3 regions of the Erwinia rhapontici genome follow, and region 3 is predicted to be linked to each of the others. Evidence: predicted binding sites of a transcription regulator. Region 3 holds the regulator's gene; each other region holds the start of a gene.
The links. Region 3 encodes PurR, which represses purine synthesis genes. Its sites were predicted from a motif close to CANGCAAACGTTTGCNTG; they were not measured.
Positions count from the first base shown of each region.

Region 1: the regulator PurR is predicted to act here: its motif matches at 3,029-3,046, upstream of serA (phosphoglycerate dehydrogenase).
Region 2: the regulator PurR is predicted to act here: its motif matches at 2,267-2,284, upstream of tusA (sulfurtransferase TusA).

Region 1 covers NZ_CP085627.1:936,032-943,569, forward strand. Annotated here, with positions in the region: gene argO (arginine exporter ArgO) at 1-129, shown strand, start outside; gene LJN55_RS04305 (oxidative stress defense protein) at 279-1,004, shown strand; gene LJN55_RS04310 (LysR family transcriptional regulator ArgP) at 1,092-1,991, opposite strand; gene rpiA (ribose-5-phosphate isomerase RpiA) at 2,188-2,847, shown strand; gene serA (phosphoglycerate dehydrogenase) at 3,194-4,432, shown strand; gene LJN55_RS04325 (5-formyltetrahydrofolate cyclo-ligase) at 4,502-5,089, opposite strand; RNA gene ssrS (6S RNA) at 5,179-5,363, opposite strand; gene zapA (cell division protein ZapA) at 5,405-5,734, opposite strand; gene LJN55_RS04340 (YecA/YgfB family protein) at 5,905-6,483, shown strand; gene pepP (Xaa-Pro aminopeptidase) at 6,541-7,538, shown strand, end outside.
Region 2 covers NZ_CP085627.1:342,934-350,471, reverse strand. Annotated here, with positions in the region: gene LJN55_RS01475 (zinc/cadmium/mercury/lead-transporting ATPase) at 1-1,775, shown strand, start outside; gene tusA (sulfurtransferase TusA) at 1,949-2,194, opposite strand; gene LJN55_RS01465 (7-cyano-7-deazaguanine/7-aminomethyl-7-deazaguanine transporter) at 2,400-3,065, shown strand; gene LJN55_RS01460 (DcrB family lipoprotein) at 3,224-3,784, shown strand; gene iolE (myo-inosose-2 dehydratase) at 3,843-4,739, opposite strand; gene LJN55_RS01450 (sugar phosphate isomerase/epimerase family protein) at 4,784-5,668, opposite strand; gene LJN55_RS01445 (Gfo/Idh/MocA family protein) at 5,760-6,773, opposite strand; gene iolD (3D-(3,5/4)-trihydroxycyclohexane-1,2-dione acylhydrolase (decyclizing)) at 6,973-7,538, opposite strand, start outside.
Region 3 covers NZ_CP085627.1:2,238,252-2,245,789, forward strand. Annotated here, with positions in the region: gene cfa (cyclopropane fatty acyl phospholipid synthase) at 1-665, opposite strand, end outside; gene punC (purine nucleoside transporter PunC) at 978-2,189, opposite strand; gene punR (DNA-binding transcriptional activator PunR) at 2,303-3,235, shown strand; gene purR (HTH-type transcriptional repressor PurR) at 3,232-4,257, opposite strand; gene cydH (cytochrome bd-I oxidase subunit CydH) at 4,552-4,641, shown strand; gene LJN55_RS10570 (C40 family peptidase) at 4,684-5,556, opposite strand; gene LJN55_RS10575 (Grx4 family monothiol glutaredoxin) at 5,942-6,280, shown strand; gene rnt (ribonuclease T) at 6,357-7,025, opposite strand; gene gloA (lactoylglutathione lyase) at 7,122-7,529, opposite strand.

The DNA of each region.
Region 1 (7,538 bases), 1.3 Mb from region 3:
CTGCTAGCCGCCTGGCTGGCACCGCTGCTGAACACCACGCGTGCCCAGCGCATTATCAATCTGCTTGTGGGGTTGGTGATGTGGGCAATTGCGCTGAAACTGGCGCTACAGGCGCTCGGGATAGCGTAGCGGGAACTCACTATCAGAATCGATGTCATAGTGTGATGCGCTAATGTGCCCTAAAATATGTTGTACCGCCGCATTTTGACGGAATAATTCGCTATCGACTGACCGATGGCGCTATCGATAAGATAATGACAGACCCCATGGAGGAAGCAGTGAAGCTAACGAAACTGGCCCTGGCCGCAATGATTGGATTGGGTACTTTACCCTTAGCAGTGCAGGCTGATGAATTACCCAATGGCCCGCACGTGGTGACCTCCGGGCAGTCGAGCGTTGATGCCACGCCGGATATCGCAACACTGGCTATCGAGGTGAGTGTTTCTGCTAAAGATGCCGGTGAAGCGAAAAAACAGGCAGACAGTCGTGTTCAGCAATATTTTGATTTTCTGAATAAAAACAGCATAGAGAAGAAAGATATCAACGCTGCCAACCTGCGTACTCAACCGGAATATGACTACCTGAAAGACGGTAAATCGGTGCTGAAAGGCTACCGTGCTGTGCGTCAGGTTCAGGTCACGCTGCGTCAGCTGGATAAGTTGAATGAACTGCTCGATGGCGCACTGAAGTCAGGCCTGAACGAAATTCGTTCGGTTGAACTGGGTGTGGCAAACCCTGAAGAGTACAAAGCGAAAGCGCGCAAAGCTGCTATTGATGATGCAACAAAGCAGGCGGGCGATCTGGCACAGGGCTTCGGTACGAAGCTGGGCCCGGTTTACAGCATTCGTTATCACGTGGCTAACTATCAGCCAATGCCGATGGCACGGATGTACAAAGCCGCTGATGCTGCGCCAATGACCTCTGCCGCCCAGACCTATGAGCAGCAGAGTATCCATTTCGACGACCAGGTTGACGTGGTATTTGAATTGCAGCGTAACCCTTAATCCACGCAGTCTGACCGCAACAGAAGGCCAGCCTCTACGCAGAATGTCGTAGGGGCTGGCCTTTTTTCTGGCCGCCCCCTGGCCGGGTTATTCTGTATCCTGGCGCAGCACACGATGACCATGCGCCAGCAGGGCATCGGTCACCTTGCGCATCAGGCGGCTTTCTGGGGCAAAGCGGTGCCAGTAAAGCATCCGGCGCTGTAACAGACCCGGCGTTAAATCAATCAATTCCCCTTCCGCCAGTTCGCGCTCAATCTGCAAATGCGGGATCATACAGCAGGTGGTTCCCTGACGGGCCAGCTGCACAAAAGCTTCTGACGAGTTGACGATATGGCAGGGCACGCTGCCCGGTGACAGATCAAAGTTTTGCTGTAAAAACGCCTGATGCATATCATCCAGATGGTCAAACGCCACGGCGGGTGCTTTCAGCAGCGCAGAGCGCGTCACGCCATTTGGGAAGTAGCGGGCAGCAAACTCTTTTGAACCGACAAACAGATAGTCGAGCGCACCGAGCTGATCGACCAGACAGCTCGGCAACGGCTGTGGCTGGATACTGACGGCACCGACCACTTCACCACGACGCAAGCGTTCCTGGGTGCGGGTTTCATCTTCCACCTGAAGATTCAGGCGTACTGGCGAATCAGTCAGCACGGTTTTCAGCGCGGGCAGCAACCAGGTCGCGAGACTGTCGGCGTTCACCGCCAGCGACAGCAGTAACGGCGTGGTGCCGCTATTATCGTCACCCAACCACTCTTCTTCCAGCAGTTCTACCTGGTGCAATAACGCCAGCAGTTTCTGGCCCTGTTCCGTTGGGCGCGGCGGTACGGTTCGCACCAGCAAAGGCTGGCCAAACATATTCTCAAGCTGCTTAATGCGCTGTGAGACCGCAGACTGGGTAATACAGAGCTTTTGCGCGGCACGTTCAAAGCCGCGCTCGCGAATCACTGCATCCAGCGCCTGAAGCGTTCGATAATCCGGGCGTTTCATTAATCGTTCTACTCTCTTTCAGGTGTGGTTGTGCACTATGCCATAGATTGGGGGTATAGCTTACGCCACTTTACGAATCAACCACTTTGTGGGGTGTGTTCCAATCTCGTCAATCAAACCCCTTGCAGGGCGGTGATTTTGCCCAGCCTTGCTTTATACTACGCGCACACAGTGGCTCACAGGTTTTAAACATACCATGACACAAGACGAACTGAAAAAAGCTGTCGGCTGGGCAGCTCTGGATTACGTCACTCCGGGCACTATCGTTGGCGTTGGCACCGGGTCGACTGCTGCCCATTTCATTGATGCACTGGCGTCGATTAAACATCAGATTGAAGGAGCGGTCTCCAGCTCAGAAGCTTCCACGGCCAAACTGAAAGGCTACGGCATCCATGTCTTCGATCTTAACGAGATCGATCAGCTGGCGGTCTATGTTGACGGTGCCGATGAGATTAACGGGCAGATGCAGATGATCAAGGGCGGCGGCGCAGCGCTGACGCGCGAGAAAATTATTGCAGCCGTTGCCGACCGCTTTATCTGTATTGCGGATGCATCCAAGCAGGTCGATGTGCTGGGGCGTTTCCCTCTGCCGGTAGAAGTTATCCCGATGGCGCGCTCGTACGTTGCTCGCGAACTGGTGAAGCTCGGTGGTCAGCCGGAGTACCGCCAGAACGTGGTGACCGACAATGGAAACATTATTCTTGATGTTCATAATCTCAAAATCATTGACCCCATTCGGCTGGAAGCAGCAATTAACGCGCTGCCAGGCGTAGTCACTGTGGGTCTGTTTGGTGCCCGTGGTGCCGATGTGGCGCTGATCGGTACAGCCAACGGCGTGCAAACTATTCAGAAATGATCTCTCTGGCACCCGCGGGTGCCGGTTATTTTTATGCGAAAAACATCTTTTCTTTTGCAGGCGAAATTTAGTGACTTATGTCACATAGTCGCTGCCTGAGGCGCGATCCTCCTGAAGGTTCACGTTGCACCATGATTTTCTGCCGCAATGTTCTGTGAGTCGGGGGCGCCATGCTGGAGGCCAGGCAATCGTTTGTATTGCCGCCAGCGTAGATTTTGTTATTTTGACAGAAGGCTATCTTATATCCCCACGGTTTTCCCATTGCAGCTGACAGCGATTACGTTGGTCAACGGGAACAATGATGGGGATTAAGCCACATCTGAAGTCTGCTAAATAGGGTCGGGAAATGGCAAAAGTATCACTGGAGAAAGACAAGATTAAATTCCTGCTGGTGGAAGGCGTTCATCAGAGTGCAGTTGATAATCTGCGCTCTGCGGGCTACACCAACATTGAATTTCACAAGGGCGCATTGGATAGCGAAACACTGAAGGAATCCATCCGTGATGCGCACTTCATCGGGCTGCGTTCGCGCACCAACCTCACCGAAGAGATCTTTGCTGCGGCAGAAAAACTGGTTGCCGTTGGCTGTTTCTGCATCGGGACAAACCAGGTTGATCTGAATGCGGCAGCGAAGCGTGGTATTCCGGTGTTTAACGCACCTTTCTCCAATACCCGATCCGTAGCTGAACTGGTGATCGGTGAGCTGTTGCTGATGCTGCGCGGTGTTCCAGCGGCCAATGCGAAAGCACACCGTGGCGAGTGGCATAAACTGGCTGTGGGTTCCTATGAAGCACGCGGCAAAAAGCTGGGCATCATTGGTTACGGTCATATCGGTATGCAGCTGGGTGTGCTCGCCGAGAGCCTGGGTATGCATGTGTTCTTCTACGATATTGAGAGCAAACTGCCGCTGGGTAATGCCACGCAGGTACAGCATCTCTCTGACCTGCTGAATATGAGCGATGTTGTGAGCCTGCACGTGCCTGAAACGCAGTCCACCCAGAATATGATGGGCCCGGAAGAGTTGGCGCTGATGAAGCCCGGCGCACTGCTGATCAACGCCTCGCGCGGAACCGTGGTGGATATTCCTGCGCTGTGCCACGTGCTGGCCACTAAGCACCTGGCGGGCGCGGCGATTGACGTTTTCCCGGAAGAACCTGCGACCAACAGCGATCCGTTCAATTCACCGCTGTGTGAGTTCGACAACGTGATCCTGACACCCCATATCGGTGGGTCGACCCAGGAAGCTCAGGAGAACATCGGTATTGAAGTCGCGGGTAAACTGGCCAAGTACTCTGACAATGGCTCTACACTGTCGGCGGTTAACTTCCCGGAAGCCTCGCTGCCAATGCACGGTGCGAATGCCAGCCGTCTGATGCACATCCATGAGAACCGTCCAGGTGTACTGACGGCGATCAACCTGATCTTTGCTGACCAGGGTATCAACATCTCCGCTCAGTATCTGCAAACGACACCGCAGATGGGTTACGTGGTCATCGACGTTGATGCGCCGCAAGATGTGGCTGATAGAGCACTGCAGCTGATGAAGGCAATTCCTGGTACCGTTCGCGCACGTCTGCTTTATTAATTATCCGCGTAGGGGTCAGGCATGCCTGACCCAGGGCGAGGCATGCCTCGCCCCTACGGCGATCCCCCCTCACCACTGCCAGATCTTTGAAGGCGTTATCAACGCAGGTAAGGGAATATCCCATTGCTCTACCGGCAAGGTGTCTACCTGCTGACAATCATGCGCCAGCCCTATCGGCATAAAGCCGTGCTGCTGCCAGTTCTGTAGCGTCCTGTCATAAAATCCGCCCCCCATCCCCAGACGTTGTCCTCCGGCATCAAACGCCACCAGTGGCACGATCAGCACATCCAGCTCGCTTAACGGCAACAGATTGCGGATATCCAGCGGCGGTTCAGGAATACGCAGGCGGTTTATCTTCAGTTCAGTCTTCTCATCGTAACGCAGAAACAGTAACTGACCCGTCGAGAAAGGATGAAGCACGGGCAGGTAAACCTGCTGCTTTCGCTGCCACAGTTTGGCGATTAATGGTCGGGTATTGATCTCGCCATCGACGGAAAGAAACAGTGCGATATGCTGCGCCTGCTGTATCGGGGCAAAATTCAGGGCATGGTCTGCCGCCTGCACTGCGGCAAGTTGCTGCTGTTCATCGCTGATTTCACGACGCAAATTGCGTACGTGCTTACGGATATCCTGACGAAGCATCAATGTGGGGTTCATCACGTGGCTGACTCCATGAAATCGTACAGAAGCGTGCCGGATAGCTTAGAGAAAAATGAAATCGATCGGGAGGGGAGAACAAAAAAGGGAGGTTCTCCGAGATGCCGCCGCAGGCTGTAACCCTTGAACCCATGGTTCAAGGTGAGTATGCCGTCGTAACCATCAGGCTTCTCGGACGGACCGAGCTTGCGCACAGGTTACAGAGCGTCACACTCTGTTTGGTATTAATTATCGGCTCAGGGGACGGGCCCGCTTGCAAACATCTCAGAGAATTTTTTACTTCACCGTCACTCTATCACAGGTAACGCTAAAGTGTTATTCGAACTTCGCACCGGTACGTTCAGTTATGCGACCTTGCTCAAGCAATGCTTGTTCAATGGTCTGTTGTAGCATCCGAATTCGTTGTTCCATGTTCGACGCATAGTCACGGGTTTTGACTTTTTCCTGCGCGAGTTCATGGCAAATGTTCAGTGCTGCAATGAATACCAGTTGCTCTGTATTTGTGACTCTAGTGCGAACTTTTAAGTCTTGCAACCGTTGATTGAGGTCTTCGGCAGCCAGATTCAGCGCATCTTGCTGTTCGGGCGGACAATTTACTCTTAATGAACGGCCAAAAATTTGAATATCTACCGGTTGTGCAGACATGCCACCATCCTGACTGATTACTGCGCCCGCAATCACCCTTACCGCTCAAGGGCTTGGGAGGGGCGCCACTATAACTACCCCTAATATAAGAAACAACCCCTTTCTGGAATCGTTGAGGCACCTGGTGGTAGCATATCACGAACTTATCCAGCCAACGACGATCAAAACTCATGTCACTAACCAACATAATGCCGGGCTACAACACGCTGGCCTCAGTACTGACGCAGCAGGGCGTAGGAATGACCCCTGCAGAAATGCATGGCCTGATCAGTGGATTGATCTGTGGCGGCAGCCATGACAGCAACTGGCAAACGCTGGTGCACGACCTGACAAACGAAGGCATGGCGTTCTCACAAACCCTGGCGCAGCCTTTGCAGGAGATGCACGAAGCGATCGGCAACTCACTGGAAGATGAAGGCTTCCTGTTCCAGCTTTATCTGCCTGAAGATGACGACATCACTGTATTCGACCGTGCTGATGCACTGGCCGGCTGGGTGAACCATTTCCTGCTGGGTCTGGGAGTGGCGCAGCCAAAAATTGGTCAGGTCAAAGGGGAAACCGGTGAAGCCATCGACGATCTGCGTACTATCGCACAGCTCGGTTATGATGAAGATGAAGATCAGGAAGAGCTTGAACAGTCGCTGGAAGAGGTGATCGAGTATGTGCGCGTCGCCGCACTGCTGTGTCACGATACCTTTACCCGCGCGATACCGACCAATGTCGTGATGAAAAAGCCAACGCTGCACTAGGGCTGGGCCATCCCGGCCGCCAGTGGTGATTTAACGGAACAGCATTCAGGAGGTCAAATGACCCAGCAAGAGTTTTTGCGCCGCCGTCAGGCGCTGTTAGCGAAGATGGCTCCGGCCAGCGCGGCGGTGATCTTTGCCGCACCGGAAGCAACGCGCAGTAACGACAGCGAGTATCCCTACCGACAGAACAGTGATTTTTGGTACTTCACCGGGTTTAACGAGCCGGAAGCCGCGCTGCTGCTGATTAAAAGCGCTGACAATCATAATCACAGCGTCCTGTTCAACCGCGTACGGGATCTGACGGCAGAAATCTGGTTTGGTCGTCGTCTGGGTCAGGATGCTGCACCTGCGACCCTGGCCGTTGACCGTGCTCTGCCGTGGGATGACATTGGCGATCAGCTGCATCTGCTGCTGAACGGCCTGGATGTGGTTTACCATGCTCAGGGCCAGTATGACTTTGCTGACGCCGTTGTTTTCAAAGCACTGGAGACACTGCGCCGTGGCTCACGACAGAACCTCTCTGCGCCCGCGACGCTGACCGACTGGCGCCCATGGGTGCATGAGCTGCGTCTGATTAAATCACCTGAAGAGCAGGCGGTGCTGCGTGAAGCCGGGCGCATCAGCGCACTGGCCCACACGCGCGCAATGCAAACGTCGCGCCCCGGGATGTATGAATACCAGTTGGAAGGGGAAATTCATCACGAATTTAACCGCCACGGTGCCCGCTTCCCGTCCTACAACACCATCGTTGGCGCGGGCGATAACGGCTGTATTCTGCACTACACCGAAAACGAAAGTCAGATGCGCGAGGGGCAGCTGGTGCTGATCGACGCCGGGTGCGAACTCCAGGGGTATGCGGGCGATATCACCCGAACCTTCCCGGTGGGGGGCAAATTTACCGCACCGCAGCGGGCCATCTACGACATTGTACTGGCGGCGCTTTACCGCTCACTGGAGCTGTATCGTCCCGGCACCAGCATTCGTGATGTCACGGCGGCGGCGGTTAACGTCATGGTCAGCGGCCTGGTGAAACTGGGCATTTTGCATGGCGATGT
Region 2 (7,538 bases), 1.9 Mb from region 3:
GTAGCCTGAATCATCCGGCAGGCACGCTGGCCTTTACCCTGACCACACTGGTTGGCGTCTGGCCGATTGGCCGCAGCGCCCTGCGTCTGATGCGCAGCGGGTCGCCATTCAGCATTGAAACCCTGATGACCGTTGCGGCTCTCGGCGCACTGTTTATCGGCGCTACCGCAGAAGCGGCGATGGTGCTGCTGTTGTTTATGCTGGGAGAGAGGCTGGAGTCCTTTGCCGCCGGGCGTGCACGCAAAGGTGTGACTGCGCTGATGGCACTGAAGCCGGATACGGCGCTACGCCTGCGTTCAGGTCTGCGTGAAAACGTGGCGGTGAACGCGTTACGCCCCGGAGATGTCATTGAAGTGGCCGCCGGTGCGCGGCTGCCCACCGATGCGAAACTGCTCAGTACTTTTGCCAGCTTTGATGAAAGTGCCCTCACCGGGGAGTCAGTGCCGGTTGAACGCCAGAAAAATGAAACCATCGCCGCTGGTTGCCTGAGCGTGGATCGACTGGTGCAGCTGGAAGTGGTGTCCGAACCCGGTAAAAGTGCCATTGACCGCATTCTGCATCTGATTGAAGAAGCCGAAGAGCGGCGCGCGCCGATTGAACGTTTCCTTGATCGCTTCAGTCGTATCTACACCCCAGCCATTATTGCACTGTCGCTGGCGGTGGTGCTGGTACCGCCGCTGCTCATGGGCGCTGAATGGCAACCGTGGATCTATAAAGGATTAACACTGCTGCTGATCGGTTGCCCGTGCGCGCTGGTGATTTCCACGCCGGCGGCGATTACTTCCGGGCTGGCCGCTGCGGCACGCCGGGGTGCATTAATTAAAGGCGGTGCGGCGCTGGAAAACCTGGGCAGCGTACGTACCATCGCCTTTGATAAAACCGGCACCCTGACCGAAGGCAAACCGCAGGTCACTGCTATTCTGCCGCTGGCCGCACTGGATGAGGATCAGTTACTGGCAACGGCTGCCGCCATTGAACAGGGTTCCTCCCACCCGCTGGCGCTGGCGATTGTGGCTGCGGCAACAGACCGACAGCTGACCATCCCTGAAGCCGAAGCGCAACGCGCCCTGGCGGGCAGCGGTGTGGAAGCAATTGTGAGTGGTCGCTTACTTTCCATATGCGCACCATCAAAACTGCCTGAAGAGTTGCTGGCACCGCAGCGAGAGAACGTGGAAACCCTGGAAAACGCGGGCAATACCGTAGTGCTGATGCATGATGGCCAGCAGTTGCTGGGGATCATTGCGCTGCGCGATACGCTGCGTGCCGATGCCAAAGCTGCACTGGACGAGCTGAAATCACTGGGCATCCAGGCCGTGATGCTGACGGGCGATAATCCACGCGCGGCCGCGGCCATCGCCACTGAGCTGAATATTGACTACCGCGCAGGCCTGTTGCCGGAAGATAAAGTCGCGGCAATCAGCCAGCTTAATCAGCAGCAGCCGGTAGCAATGGTCGGTGACGGCATTAATGATGCTCCGGCGATGAAGGCCGCTACCATCGGTATTGCAATGGGCAGCGGCAGTGATGTCGCACTGGAAACCGCCGATGCCGCACTGACCCATAACCGGCTTAATGGCCTGGCCACGATGATCCGCCTGTCGCGCGCAACCCATACCAATATCCGCCAGAATGTGGCGTTGGCGCTGGGGCTGAAAGGGCTGTTCCTGGTGACGACGTTACTGGGGATAACGGGACTGTGGCTCGCGGTATTGGCAGACTCGGGGGCGACAGCGTTAGTAACCGCTAACGCACTGCGGTTGTTACGAAAGAAATAACGGGGTAAACGTTGGGCGAGGCATGCCTCGCCCCTACGGGATAGCGCAACCAGAGACCAGGCATACGTCGCCACGGCAGGATAGTGCAACGTACAAGGTTGTGGGTCGGGCATGCATCGCCACACCGGGATAGCGCCGGATATCGTAGGGGTCGGGCATGCCCGACCCGCACCTTACAATCCTTTCTTTAGCAAAAACTGATACGGCAGAACATCGGTGTTCTGAGCCACCAGCGTATGCTCCATAAAACGGCAGAAACCAGGGATATCGCGCGTGGTGGCCGGGTCATCAGCGATAATCAACAGGGTTTCACCGTCTTGCATATGGCGCACAGTCTTGCGCACCATCATCACCGGTTCCGGGCAGCGCAGGCCCAGCGCATCAAGGGTCTGGTCGGGATTGGCGAAAAGGTCGCTCATGATATTCTCAGTCATTATGTTACGGACGCGTCTATTTTAGCGCCAGTCGGTGCGTGTGCAAGGATTGCCTGCAACGATAACGTTTGCGTTAAAATTAACCATTGCATTAGCAGGTCAAAGCGGTAATATGCCGCGAATTCGCCTGAGCGAAACACAGACAAATTTTCATGGGTTCCCTCACCCCAATCTAAAAAGGCTGACAACAATGATCGCTTTTTCTACGCGCCAGCGCACCCACGCGCTGGTCTGGCTGTCCCTTTTCCATTTGCTGGTGATCACCTCCAGTAACTATCTGGTGCAGCTGCCGGTGGCAATTTTTGGTTTGCACACCACCTGGGGCGCGTTCAGCTTCCCATTTATCTTCCTGGCGACTGACCTGACGGTACGGATTTTCGGTGCCCCACTGGCACGACGCATTATCCTTGCCGTGATGATCCCGGCGCTGTTTATCTCCTACACCATCTCCGCACTGTTTTATCAGGGCGAATGGCAGGGCTTCGCAGCGCTGGAAGAGATGAATCTGTTTGTTGCCCGCATCGCCTGCGCCAGCTTTATGGCCTATGCGCTCGGCCAGATCCTCGATATCCACGTGTTCAATCGCCTGCGCCAGAAAGCCGCCTGGTGGATGGCCCCGGCGGCGGCGATGTTCCTCGGCAATATCAGCGATACCCTCGCTTTCTTCTTTATTGCCTTCTATAAAAGTCCTGACCTGTTTATGGCCACCCACTGGGTGGAGATCGCCCTGGTGGATTACAGTTTCAAAGTGCTTATCTGTATGGTGTTCTTCCTGCCGGCTTACGGCGTGCTGCTGAATGCCGCGCTGAAACGATTAGCAGAGAAATCCAATAGCACCCGCGTCAACTTCGGTTAATCTGAGGTTTGAACTCAGGCCGTTATATACCCCAAGTCATTCGAGCCGCAGCCAACACCGCTGCAGCGTGAAGTACGACGGGTATAAGTTGCTTTTGAAGGCTGAATACGATTGTATAAGCACCTGATCTCTACGCGACCAATGTGAAAGGAACCCTGATGCGTAACTTACTGAAATATGCCGGAATCGCGCTGCTGGTAGCTGGACTGGCTGCCTGTGATGGCAAGAAAGATGAGAAAGCTGCCGCCGATGACAATGGCGTCAGCAGCAGTCAGTCCAATCAGAATGTCACTCTGATGGATGGCAAACTGAGTTTCACCCTGCCGGCAGGCATGTCTGACAAGAGCGGTAAGCTCGGCACTCAGGCAAACAATATGCACGTCTATGCGGATGAGTCAGGGCAGAAAGCGATCATCGTGATTGATGGTGAGAGCACGAACGAAGGGCTTGATGTGCTGGCAGGTCGTCTTGAAGCGCAGCAGCGTAACCGTGATGCACAGCTTCAGGTCGTGACCAACAAAGCGATTACCGTGAAAGGCCAGCAGTTACAGCAGCTGGACACCGTGATCTCTGCCAATAACCAGTCTTCATGGTCTTCTGTGGTTCTGGGTAAAGTCGATGGCAAGTTGCTGACACTGCAGATCACGCTGCCTGCGGAAAACCAGCAGCAGGCACAAACCGAAGCCGAAAGCATTATCAGCACCATTCAGCTGAAATAATCTGATGGCGTAAAAAAAGCCCCCCACACCTCTGGTGCGGGGGGCTTTTTATTGGCTCTTACAGCCCCGCGTGTTCGCGAATATACTTACGCGCTTTTACCGCATACTCAAATGGGTTAGCCAGAGCAGGATCCTGCTCCGCTTCCACCACCATCCAGCCTTTGTAGCCGAAATCGTCGAGAATTTTAAACACCGGATCGAAATCAATCACGCCATCACCCGGAACGGTGAAGGTGCCTTTCTTCACGCCATCAAGGAATGACAACTTCTGGCTTTTCACCTGCGCCACAACCTCATCACGCACGTCTTTTAAGTGCACGTGATTAATGCGCGGCAGGTATTTCGTCAGGATGGCCAGCATGGCTTCCTGGGATCCCTCAGAGTAGTAAGCGTGGCCGGTATCGAACAGCAGATAAACATCATCGTTAGTCTCGGTCATAAAGCGATCCACCTCGGCAGTGGTCTGAATACCGGTGCCCATATGATGATGCAGACCCACGGTCATGCCCTTCTCAGCCGCCAGTTTCGCCAGCTCGTTATAGCCTTCCACCGTCAGACGCCACTGTTCATCGGTAAAGTGAGGTTTCTCTTCCAGCACGGCTTTAGTGGTGCCCTGGATGCTCAGACTCTGCTCTGAACAGCCAATCACTTTTGCCCCCATCGCATGCAGGAAATCACGATGGTTGATGAATTCATCAATAGTTTTCGCTTTATCGCCGTTAGCAAAGAAGGTGCTGAACCAGGCATTGACGATCTCGATACCACGGATGTCCAGCATCGGCTTCAGCACGGCCGGATCGCGCGGGTACTTACTGCCCACTTCACTGCCGGTAAAACCTGCCAGCGCCATTTCACTGACGATCTGCTGGAAGGTATTCTCACTACCCAACTCAGGCATGTCATCGTTGGTCCAGCCGATCGGTGCAATAGCCAGTTTGACGTTATCTTTATTCATGGTGTTACCTCAAAGGTTCACCGGGCGGCCATTGCCGCCCCGCTTTATTTTCTCAGCAGCTCACGCTCGATCAGTTCGCGTGTTTCCACTGCCTGACGATTCATTTTTTCCGGGTAACCGAACAGTGAAGAGGCAATAATTGACTCACCACCGACTTTGAACGTGCGGTTAGCAAAGTCCATATCACGCAGCGTCTGGAACAGCGTCTGGAAATCGACTTCCCCTTCGCCCACACCCACGTGCTGGTGAATCGTGGCATCAACGCCAGGCGGGTTCACAATATAGCGGCAGTGTTTGGTGTGGTTCATGGTGTCCGCGATCAGCACGTGCGACAAGTCGACACCGGAATATTCCAGCATGCTTTTCACATCCCCTTTCCCTTTGTCGTAGAAGAAGGTGTGCGGCACGCTGTAGAGATACTTGACGTTCTCACTGCGGAACGATTTCACCATGTCGGCGGTTTCATTGCTCTCTTCGCAGAAATCCCACGGATGAGACTGGATTTCGATGCGGATGCCTTCACGTTCGACGATAGGCAACAGCTCTTCCATCGAACGATAGAACATCTCTTCACAGATTTCAGGTTCGTTCGGGTTACCAGAAAGCTCGGTATTAATCACCTGCACACCGGTTTCAACCGCGATCTCAATCATGCGTTTCCAGTTTCTGACGGCGGCCTGACGGCGCGCTTCGTCCGGACCGGACCAGCGGTACACAACGATATAAGAGGAGATTTCCAGCCCGGTCTCACGCAGCGCGTTTTTGTACTCGGTGATGATTTCACGGCTGGCTTTTGGATGTTTATAGAACGGGTTGATCTGCGGATGCGGGGACTGCTCAATATATTTGTAGCCCCAGTCAGCCACCTGGTGAACCATTTTTGTGATGCCTAAATCTCGAATGACATCAACATCAAAGGCAATTTTCATCAGACTCTCCGTGATAAATCAGTACGCTGTTTTACGGTGATCCCCCGCCATGTCGACGGGGGTTAAGCGCGTCCGGCTTATAACCTGGCGATCAGTTATTGTAGAAAGCCGGGCGCTGCGGCAGTTCCACCGGCTCAATCGCACCGCTTTCCTGCGCTTTCAGGCAGGCATCGGCAGCGACAGAAGCAGCATAGCCGTCCCAGGCGGATGGCCCGGTCAGCTTGCCTGCGGTGGCGTCGTTAATAAATGCCTGTAATTCAACATCATAGGCATCAATGAAACGGTCTTTCCAGTCGGTCAGGATAGACGTAGACAGTTTGGCGTCTTTACGCATTTGTACGGCGGACGGCTCTGGCAGTTTGGCGATACCTTCTTCACCCACCACTTCACACTGAATGTCATAACCGTAAGCACAGTTCACGAAGATCTCCACGTCGATGCGAATGCCCTTACGGGTTTCAAACAGCACCACCTGAGGATCACGCAGTTTAGCGTGGGTTTTCGACGTGGAACGCGGGAACACCACCTGTACCGATTTGTAATCATCTTCGGTCAGCCAGCGCAGCACATCCAGCTCGTGGATCAGCGTATTGGTGATCGCCATATCGGTGGTATAGCTTTCCGGCACGGTGGGGTTACGGTGCGCGCAGTGCAGCATCAGCGGCTCACCGATTTCGCCTTTAGTGATCACCTCTTTCAGCGCACGATAGCCGCTATCGTAGGGGCGCATAAAGCCAACCTGCACCAGACGTTTACCAAATTTGATTTCGGCATCAACGATGCGACGGCAACCTTCCGCGCTCATCGCCAGTGGCTTTTCGCAGAATACCGGCTTACCGGCTTCAATCGCCGCCAGGGTGAACTCTTCGTGAGTCGGGTCCCAGGAGGTCACCAGTAGCGCATCAACATTCGGTGATTTCACCACGTCATGGCCGTTGGCAAACACTTCAGCTTCAATACCAATGCGTGCCAGGGCCGCTTTGGCACCCTCTACGTTGATATCCGAAACCGCCACCACCTGCGCGCCCTGCAGTACTTTACTGCAACGACGGATATGTTCCTGGCCGATAGCGCCCGTTCCGATTACACCTAATTTTAATGTCATGACAGGTCCTTACATGTAGGGGGATAAGAGCGGGCGAAATAAAAATGCCCGTTAAATAAACAACAAATGTTTATACCCAAAATAATTCTCGCTGCAGGAAGGCGGCAAGCCTGCGAATCCCCAGGAGCATAGATAACTATGTGACTGGGGTGAACAGGCGCAGCCAACGCACCTGCAGCGTGAAGAATGAAGGGTATAATTAATATTCACGCGCCTGGTCGATATGTTCGTTCAGCATCTGGGCCACGGCGTCTACGCGCTCTGATGTGGACACCTGGGCACCGCCTACGCGCCACCAGCTGAAGTATTTGTGGATCATGGTTTTTGGCAGAACTTTAATATCAATCAGCGTTGATACCGTCTGTTTCTGCGCATCAATCAGCGCCGCCTGCAACTGCTCCAGGGTGGTGACGCGATAGGTTTTACAGCCGTAGCCACCGGCGATAGCGGCGAAGTCGACCGGCACAAATCCGCCGTTCAGTTTGCCGCCGTCGGCATTACGGAAACGGAACTCGGTAGTGAAGCTATCCATACCGTGCTCCATCTGCAGGTTGTTAATACAACCGTTAGTCATGTTATCCAGCAGGATCACGTTGATCTTCGCGCCTTCCTGGATCGAGGTCACCAGCTCGGAGTGCAGCATCATAAAGGAGCCATCACCCACCATCGTGAAGACCTCACGGTGCGGTTCGGCCAGCTTAACGCCCAGTGAAGCGCTGACCTCGTAGCCCATACAGGAATAGCCATACTCGACGTGATAGCTGT
Region 3 (7,538 bases):
TAATCCTGAAGCAAAATCGTCACATTCAGCCCTTCGCAGCGCTGTTGCGCCAGCTTTTGTTGTTCGGCGGAAATGGTAACACCCACAACATTTACGCTAAAGTGACGCGCGGCATATTCGGCCAGACCTCCCCAGCCACAGCCAATATCCAGTAAAGACATGCCCGGTTCCAGCTGAAGTTTTTCACAGATCATCTGCAATTTGGCTTCCTGAGCGTCTTCCAGCGTACGGGCTTCTTTCCAGTAACCGCAGGAATATTGCATATAAGGATCGAGCATGTGGGTGAAGAGATCGTTACCCAGATCATAATGCTCTTTGCCAACAATCCACGCGCGTTTGCGCGTTTGCAGATTCGTGAGTCGGGAGGCCACAACACGCAAGGTGTCGCGGAAATGGTGAGGGAGTTGCTGATCTAATTTTGACTGCAAAACACGCTGGAAAAAGATATCCAGGCGTTCGCATTCCCACCAGCCATCCATATAGCTTTCACCTAACCCCAGCGATCCTTCCTGCAGAATGCGTTTAAAAAAAACGGGGTTGGTAATCTGGATATCCCAGGGACGGGAACCATTGATTTCAATATTGGCCTGACTCAACATTTCCTGGACGATTCGATACCACGGGTTGTCGTCAAGGCTCACTTCTTCTATACACGATGAACTCATAGCTTCTCCATCACCCTGTGTGATTAAAACCTGAGAAAAAGAATTGTCTGTTTCTACAGGCCTGTGAGAGCACTCACGGCGAATGCCGCAGTCTGATATCCGACGTTAAAAAAGAGGTTTGATGTGAAACTGACAGAGGTCGTAACGTAGTCACTCGGAACAACTCCATGACAACCCTGTCAGGAACCAACAGTGGACGACGACAAACGCCATCGCCCACTCAAAAATGGTGTTAAGTTGTTATTTTATATTGCGCTGAAAAGTATATGCCCACGAAAGGTAATATTCAATTCATTATTGTTAGGGCGCTAACTAAGTGTTTTTACAGGATTCCACCTGGCCCGGCGCCGTCAGGTGGGGCTGTTTTTGCTCCGCCAGTCGCTGGACGATATAGCCAACGACAGCCAGAACAATCGTGCCAGCCATCACCAGCGTAGTGGTCTGTAACGGGGATTCAATCCATGTTGACACCGCCAGACTGGCGAAAAAACAGAGGCCGAGCTGCAACATATTCTGCAAGGCGGCGGCTTTACCGGTCGCCTGGGGGAAGGGCAGTAACGCACTGGACACCACAATCGGGTAAATCGCACCGTTTGCCATCGCCATTCCACAAAACGGCAGTAGCAATGCAAACAAGGAAGGCTGCGGCTGCAGTGAAACAAAATAGATCGCGAGAATGCTGACGCTGTAGAAGGCCAGCAGCCATGGCAACAATTGGCGCCCGGCAAAGTGGTTCAACAGGGCGCGGCAGCTAAACCCGCCCACAAGAAATGCCACAGTTTGCGGAACATAGCTGAGGCCAATATCTGCAGGGGACAAACCAAGGTTACCCAGAATGAAAGGGGACCCGGTGAGCCAGGCAAAGAAGCTGGCAGAGCACGCGGCATAAATCGCCACGTTGCCACTGTAAATAGGAGACTTCAGCAATGTGAGGAAGCCAGGAGTGCGAGGCTTAACGACGCCGTGATCGTCCACCGGGCGTGACGGCAAGCGCAATGTAGGGATCAGTAGTGCGAGGCTGAGCAGTAGCAAGACAACGAAAATCGAACGCCATGAAAAGTGTTGCAGTAGCCAGGCACCCAACAGGGGAGCCAGCGCAGGCGAGAGGGCCACCAGAGGCATAATGGTGGCAAAGACACGGTTGGCCCGCGGACCACTGTAGCGATCGACCACCAGGGCCTGCCAGCTCACCGCCGCAGCACACACCCCCACGGCCTGAACAAAGCGAACGATCAGCAACCAGAAAGCCGACTCTACCCACAGCATTGCCGCACAACCAACGGCGAACAAACTCAACCCCATCATCAATACAGGTTTTCGGCCGATGCGGTCTGACAGCGGGCCCCAGACTAGCTGTGCGCAGGCAAACCCGGCGAGGAAGATACTTAAACTGGCGCTAATGGCACCGGCTTCCGTCTGCAAGTCATGTTGCATCACGCCAAACGCGGGTAGGTACATATCGGTAGCAAGAAAGCCCAGCATGCTGAGCAGCGCAAGGTAAATCATAAATCCTTTGGAACGCATGGTTTTTAACTCTTATTAGACAATTTTTTTACGCGTGCAGTGTAATCGCGTGCTGACCCGTCTGTGAAACGCTAATATTCGTGGGTTGCGATGAAAAATATTGAAGGCAAATCATGTGGTCTGAACATTCTCTTGAAGTGGTAGATGCGGTGGCGAGGACGGGCAGCTTTACCGCTGCTGCGGCGGAATTGCATCGCGTCCCCTCCGCAGTAAGTTATACCGTGCGCCAGCTGGAAGCCTGGCTGGCCGTGAGTCTGTTTGAGCGTCGTCATCGTGATGTGGAGTTGACGGACGCCGGACGGGTTTTCATTGAAGAAGGTCGTGCTGTTATCAAAAAAATGCTCGCCACTCGCACACGCTGTCAACAGGTGGCTAACGGCTGGCGGGGACAAATCAATATCGCGGTCGACAGAATTGTGCGCCCGGCACGCACCCGGCAGCTGGTCGTGGATTTCTACCGGCATTTTCCGGATATGGAACTGCATATCATGCCGGAAGTGTTCAACGGTGTGTGGGATGCGCTGGCTGACGGTCGCGTCGATGTTGCGATCGGTGCGACTCAGGCGATCCCGGTACGAGGACGTTTTGCTTTTCGTGATATGGGAAGTCTTAACTGGCGCTGCGTGGTGAAAACGTCACATCCTCTGCTGAGCCATGAGGGACCGTTAAGCGAGACGTTAATCCGTGAGTGGCCATCGCTGGTGCTGGAAGATACCTCACGTGCCTTGCCGAAACGCACCACGTGGACATTAGATAATCAACGACGGCTGGTGGTGCCTGACTGGGAAAGTGCGTTTGACTGCCTGCGAGCCGGGCTGTGTGTTGGGATGGTACCCGGTCATTTTGCCCAGCCCTGGCTGCAACAAGGCGTGTTAGGAGAAGTGACGCTGACGTCCCCGTTTCCCGACAGTCCCTGTTATCTCAGCTGGTCGGAACAAAGCGCCTCACCGGCGCTAAGTTGGTTACTGGACTATCTGGGGAGCACAGAAACCCTGAATGCAGAGTGGTTAAGCGAACATCCTGGCCAGTGGCAGGTGAGTGATTAACGGCGGTAGTCGCGGAAAGGACCATCGGCAACGGAACGACGCTCGATCAGTGAAGGGTGAACTTCAATGGTTTGCGGATCTTCGCGCTTGCTGGTAATACGGTCCAGCAACATATCAAAAGCGGTTTCGCCCAGACGCTCTTTTGGCTGGTGGACGGTGGTCAGTGCGGGCGTAAAGTAGCGGGCGTTGCGCACGTTATCATAACCGATCACTGAAATATCCTGCGGTACGCGTAGCCCCATTTCATCTGCTGCGCAAATCGCGCCCATGGCCATAATATCACCGCCACAGAAAATGGCCGTTGGGCGCTGCTTCTGCGACAAAATTTGCTGCATGGCGCGATAGCCAGATTCAGGTTCAAAATCGCCCTGCACCAGCCATTCATCGCGCAAAGTGATGCCCGCTTCTGCCAGTGCCTTCAGGAATCCGGCATGGCGGCCACCGCCTGTATTACGCTCAAGCTGGCCTGGGATCGCGCCGATATCGCGGTGCCCGCGTTCGATCAGGTAGCGCCCCGCCAGGTAACCACCCTCAAAAGCATTATCAAGCACGGTATCAGTGAAATCACCGCGTGATTCGCCCCAATCCATGACGACCATCGGAATATTACGGTTATCTTCCAGCATAGAAATCAACGTGTCAGGATATTCTGAACACATCACCAGCAGCCCATCGACGCGTTTTTGCGCCATCATTGACAGATAGGCCTGTTGCTTTTGCAGGTCGTTGTGCGCATTGCCCAAAATCAGCGTATAGCCTTTGGCAAAGCAGCGGTTTTCTATTGCTTCAATGATCTCTGCAAAATAGGGCGCTTCACTGGATGTTGCCAGAAGGCCAATGGTTTTGGTGTGGTTGACCTTCAGACTGCGGGCTACGGCGCTGGGGGAATAATGCAATTCTTTGATTGCAACCCATACCGCTTCGCGCGTCTCTTCGGCTACAAAGCGCGTTTTGTTAATCACGTGAGACACAGTGGTGGTTGAAACACCGGCGCGCTTTGCCACATCCTTAATTGTTGCCATGAAAATCGTACTCCTGGTGTTATCGTAACATCTTGATAACTAATTGGTTAAACGTTTGCCTGGGTACAGCCATTCCTTCCCGACCAGAATTATTTTGGGTGCTGTCTCAAAGGGTCGGGAAGGGGTAAAATCGTCCGTAGAGTGACATGCAGTGCTGACTTTTACACGTTGCCAACGGTGTTGCGCAACGGAATAAAGAATTCTAACAAGGCTGCGCACAGAAAACGAGATTTTTACGGGTAACTGTGGGAAAATCTGTTGGCTTACTAATAACAAGGTTATTGAGGAGAGAGAATGAACACTGATATGAAAATGACGGCGCTGACCGTTGTGGGTTCACTGCTGATGATTATTGCGTTTAGTTTTACGGCGGTAATGCATTAATTCTTGCACGGGAGGAGGAAACTCTTCCCGAACCCACACGCATTATCGAATCGTTTTAGGCGTCATCATACGGCGCGCACCGATGTAATGTTCCTGCCAGTAATCTTCGCTCAACGCACTGACCTGAATATCTTTACCTGTCCGTGGAGACTGAATAAATTTCCCTCCACCCAGATAGACGCCAACATGATCTGCTGTGCCACGTCCGTTAATACGGAAGAAGACCAGATCACCTTTCTCTAACTGATCGCGCTTAATCGAAGCCGCATCACGCAGATGGTACATTTCATTAGCCGTGCGTGGGATCTTGAACTTCACCAGGTCTTTATAGGCATACCACACCAGACCACTGCAGTCGAAACCGGTTTTCGGAGAGGTGCCGCCCCATTGATAAGGTTTACCGAGCTGGCCCATCAGCTTGTTCATCGCCGTCTCACGTGCTTTCTGGTAGCGAGCGCGATGCGCTTTGCTGAGTTTGAGCGGGGCGTTCAGAGCATCGTTATCATCGTCAGTGGCTTTGCTGCCTGCGCGTTGACGACCATAATGTTTTTTATCTGCTTTTTTGCTGGCCGCGAGTTTTTTACTCAGTGTTTTCTTCTCCACCTTCGCATTACGCACCGGGGCCACGCTGGTTTTTTTCTTTTCTTTCTCTTTCAGTTTTTTTGCCAGCAGAAGCCGTGCTGATTTAGAGGGTTCTTTTTTAGCGGTTTCTTTGGCTTTCTTACTGACAGGTTCTTTGACTTTTTTGGTCGAAGTGGCTTTTACCGGGCGGCGCTTACGGCGGTCATCTACACGTGCAGTATTGCTTTCGGCTTTTTGCTGTTTTGCATTAATAGGGGCATGTGGCGATGCGTGCGCCATGTTGAAGAACAGCTGAGTGAAAGCCAGTATGAAGAGCGTGATGAGTAAACGCATCGTTCCCATTAACAGTTTGTGCGCTACAAAAAAGCAGCAACGCGGTAAAAAAAGAGATTTCTGCGGTATGCAGAAGGTTAGGCCAATTCTAATCTAACTTCTTAACAAAGGGTAAGGTCTTTTTTGTTTCAATAATACAGATCAAGAAAATGATGTAATATTGAGCACAATCAGGTGGTTAACCCAGCAATAAAACCAGTGTTAGTCATAACAGGTGCAGCAGTGATGATAAGAAAATGTTATTTTGTTTCCCTGTTTTGTCTATTAGTCACATTTTTACCTCTCTCGCATGTGAAAATGTCATTTTCATCGCCAGGGCAGAATCGCTACAATAAGCAGGCTGCGCCCAGCCTACACACGATGTATCGTATTGAGGAAGATATTTATGAGTACTGTTGAAAAAATTCAACGTCAGATCTCTGAAAACCCTATTCTGTTGTACATGAAAGGGTCCCCTAAACTGCCAAGCTGCGGTTTCTCTGCTCAGGCTGTTCAGGCGTTATCTGCTTGTGGCGAGCGCTTCGCGTACGTTGATATTCTGCTGAACCCGGACATCCGTGCAGAAATGCCAAAATATGCCAACTGGCCAACGTTCCCACAGCTGTGGGTAGACGGTGAGCTGGTGGGTGGCTGCGATATCATCATCGAGATGTATCAGCGCGGCGAGCTGCAGCAGTTGATTAAAGAAACTGCGCAGAAATATCCGTCTGACGCCGCAGAGTAACGCAGGCTTATTGGCAGCATAAAAAAAACCGGGCCCTGAGAGGTCCGGTTTTTTTTCGAGTTTACAGCACGTTGCTTTATTCTTCGCTGTCGTCACTTTCTGCATCAACCGGCAGTGGCCAGCCTCCCAGACGTTTCCAGCGGTTGACCAGTTCGCAGAACAGATCGGCCGTTTGCAGGGTATCGTACAGTGCGGAGTGTGCCTGGGCGTTATCAAAAGGCATTCCAGCTGCGGTACAGGCCTTCGCCAGAACGGTTTGCCCCAGTACAAGCCCGCTGAGTGCCGCGGTGTCAAAGGTGACGAATGGGTGGAAAGGATTACGCTTCAGGCTGGCGCGTTCGGCAGCCGCATTCATGAAGTTCAGATCGAATGTGGCGTTGTGCGCCACCATAATCGCCCGGCTACAGCCGCTCTCCTTAATTCCCTTGCGCACCAGTTTGAAAATGGCATGCAACGCTTCATGTTCACTGACCGCACCGCGCAGCGGATTCTCCGGGTCGATACCGTTAAATGCCAGCGCTTCAGGTTGCAGAACTGAACCGACAAAAGGCTCTACGTGGAAATGGATCGTCTCATCTTTCTCCAGCCAGCCATCGTCATTCATCTTTAGCGTCACCGCTGCGATTTCCAGTAATGCGTTAGTTTTGGCATCAAAACCGGCGGTTTCAACATCAATAACGACTGGATAAAAACCGCGAAAACGGCTGCTAAGGGTATTCAGTTCATTCGATTCAGACATCGGCATCTCACAGGAGAAAAAAAGGCAGCGCGCATTATGGCAAATTTTGTCGGGGGATGCAGCAGGGAGGGGAAGCGGGTGCCTAAAAGGCACCCGAAATACTTAGTGGCCGAGGCCATTACCCGCTTGTTTGTTCTCGATCAGCTCAATTTTATAGCCATCCGGGTCTTCAACAAACGCGATCACGGTGGTGCCACCTTTTACCGGACCGGCTTCACGGGTCACGTTCCCGCCATCGTTGCGGATACGATCGCAGGTCGCGGCCACATCATCCACGCCCAGTGCGATATGTCCGTAAGCATTGCCCAGGTCGTATTTATCCACGCCCCAGTTGTAGGTCAGCTCAATGACAGCACCTTCGCTCTCTTCGGTGTAGCCGACAAACGCGAGGGTGTATTTATATTCGGTATTTTCACTGGTGCGCAGCAGGCGCATGCCCAGCACTTTAGTATAAAAATCAACAGAGCGTTGCAGATCGCCAACGCGCAGCATGGTGTGAAGTAAACGCATAACATCCTC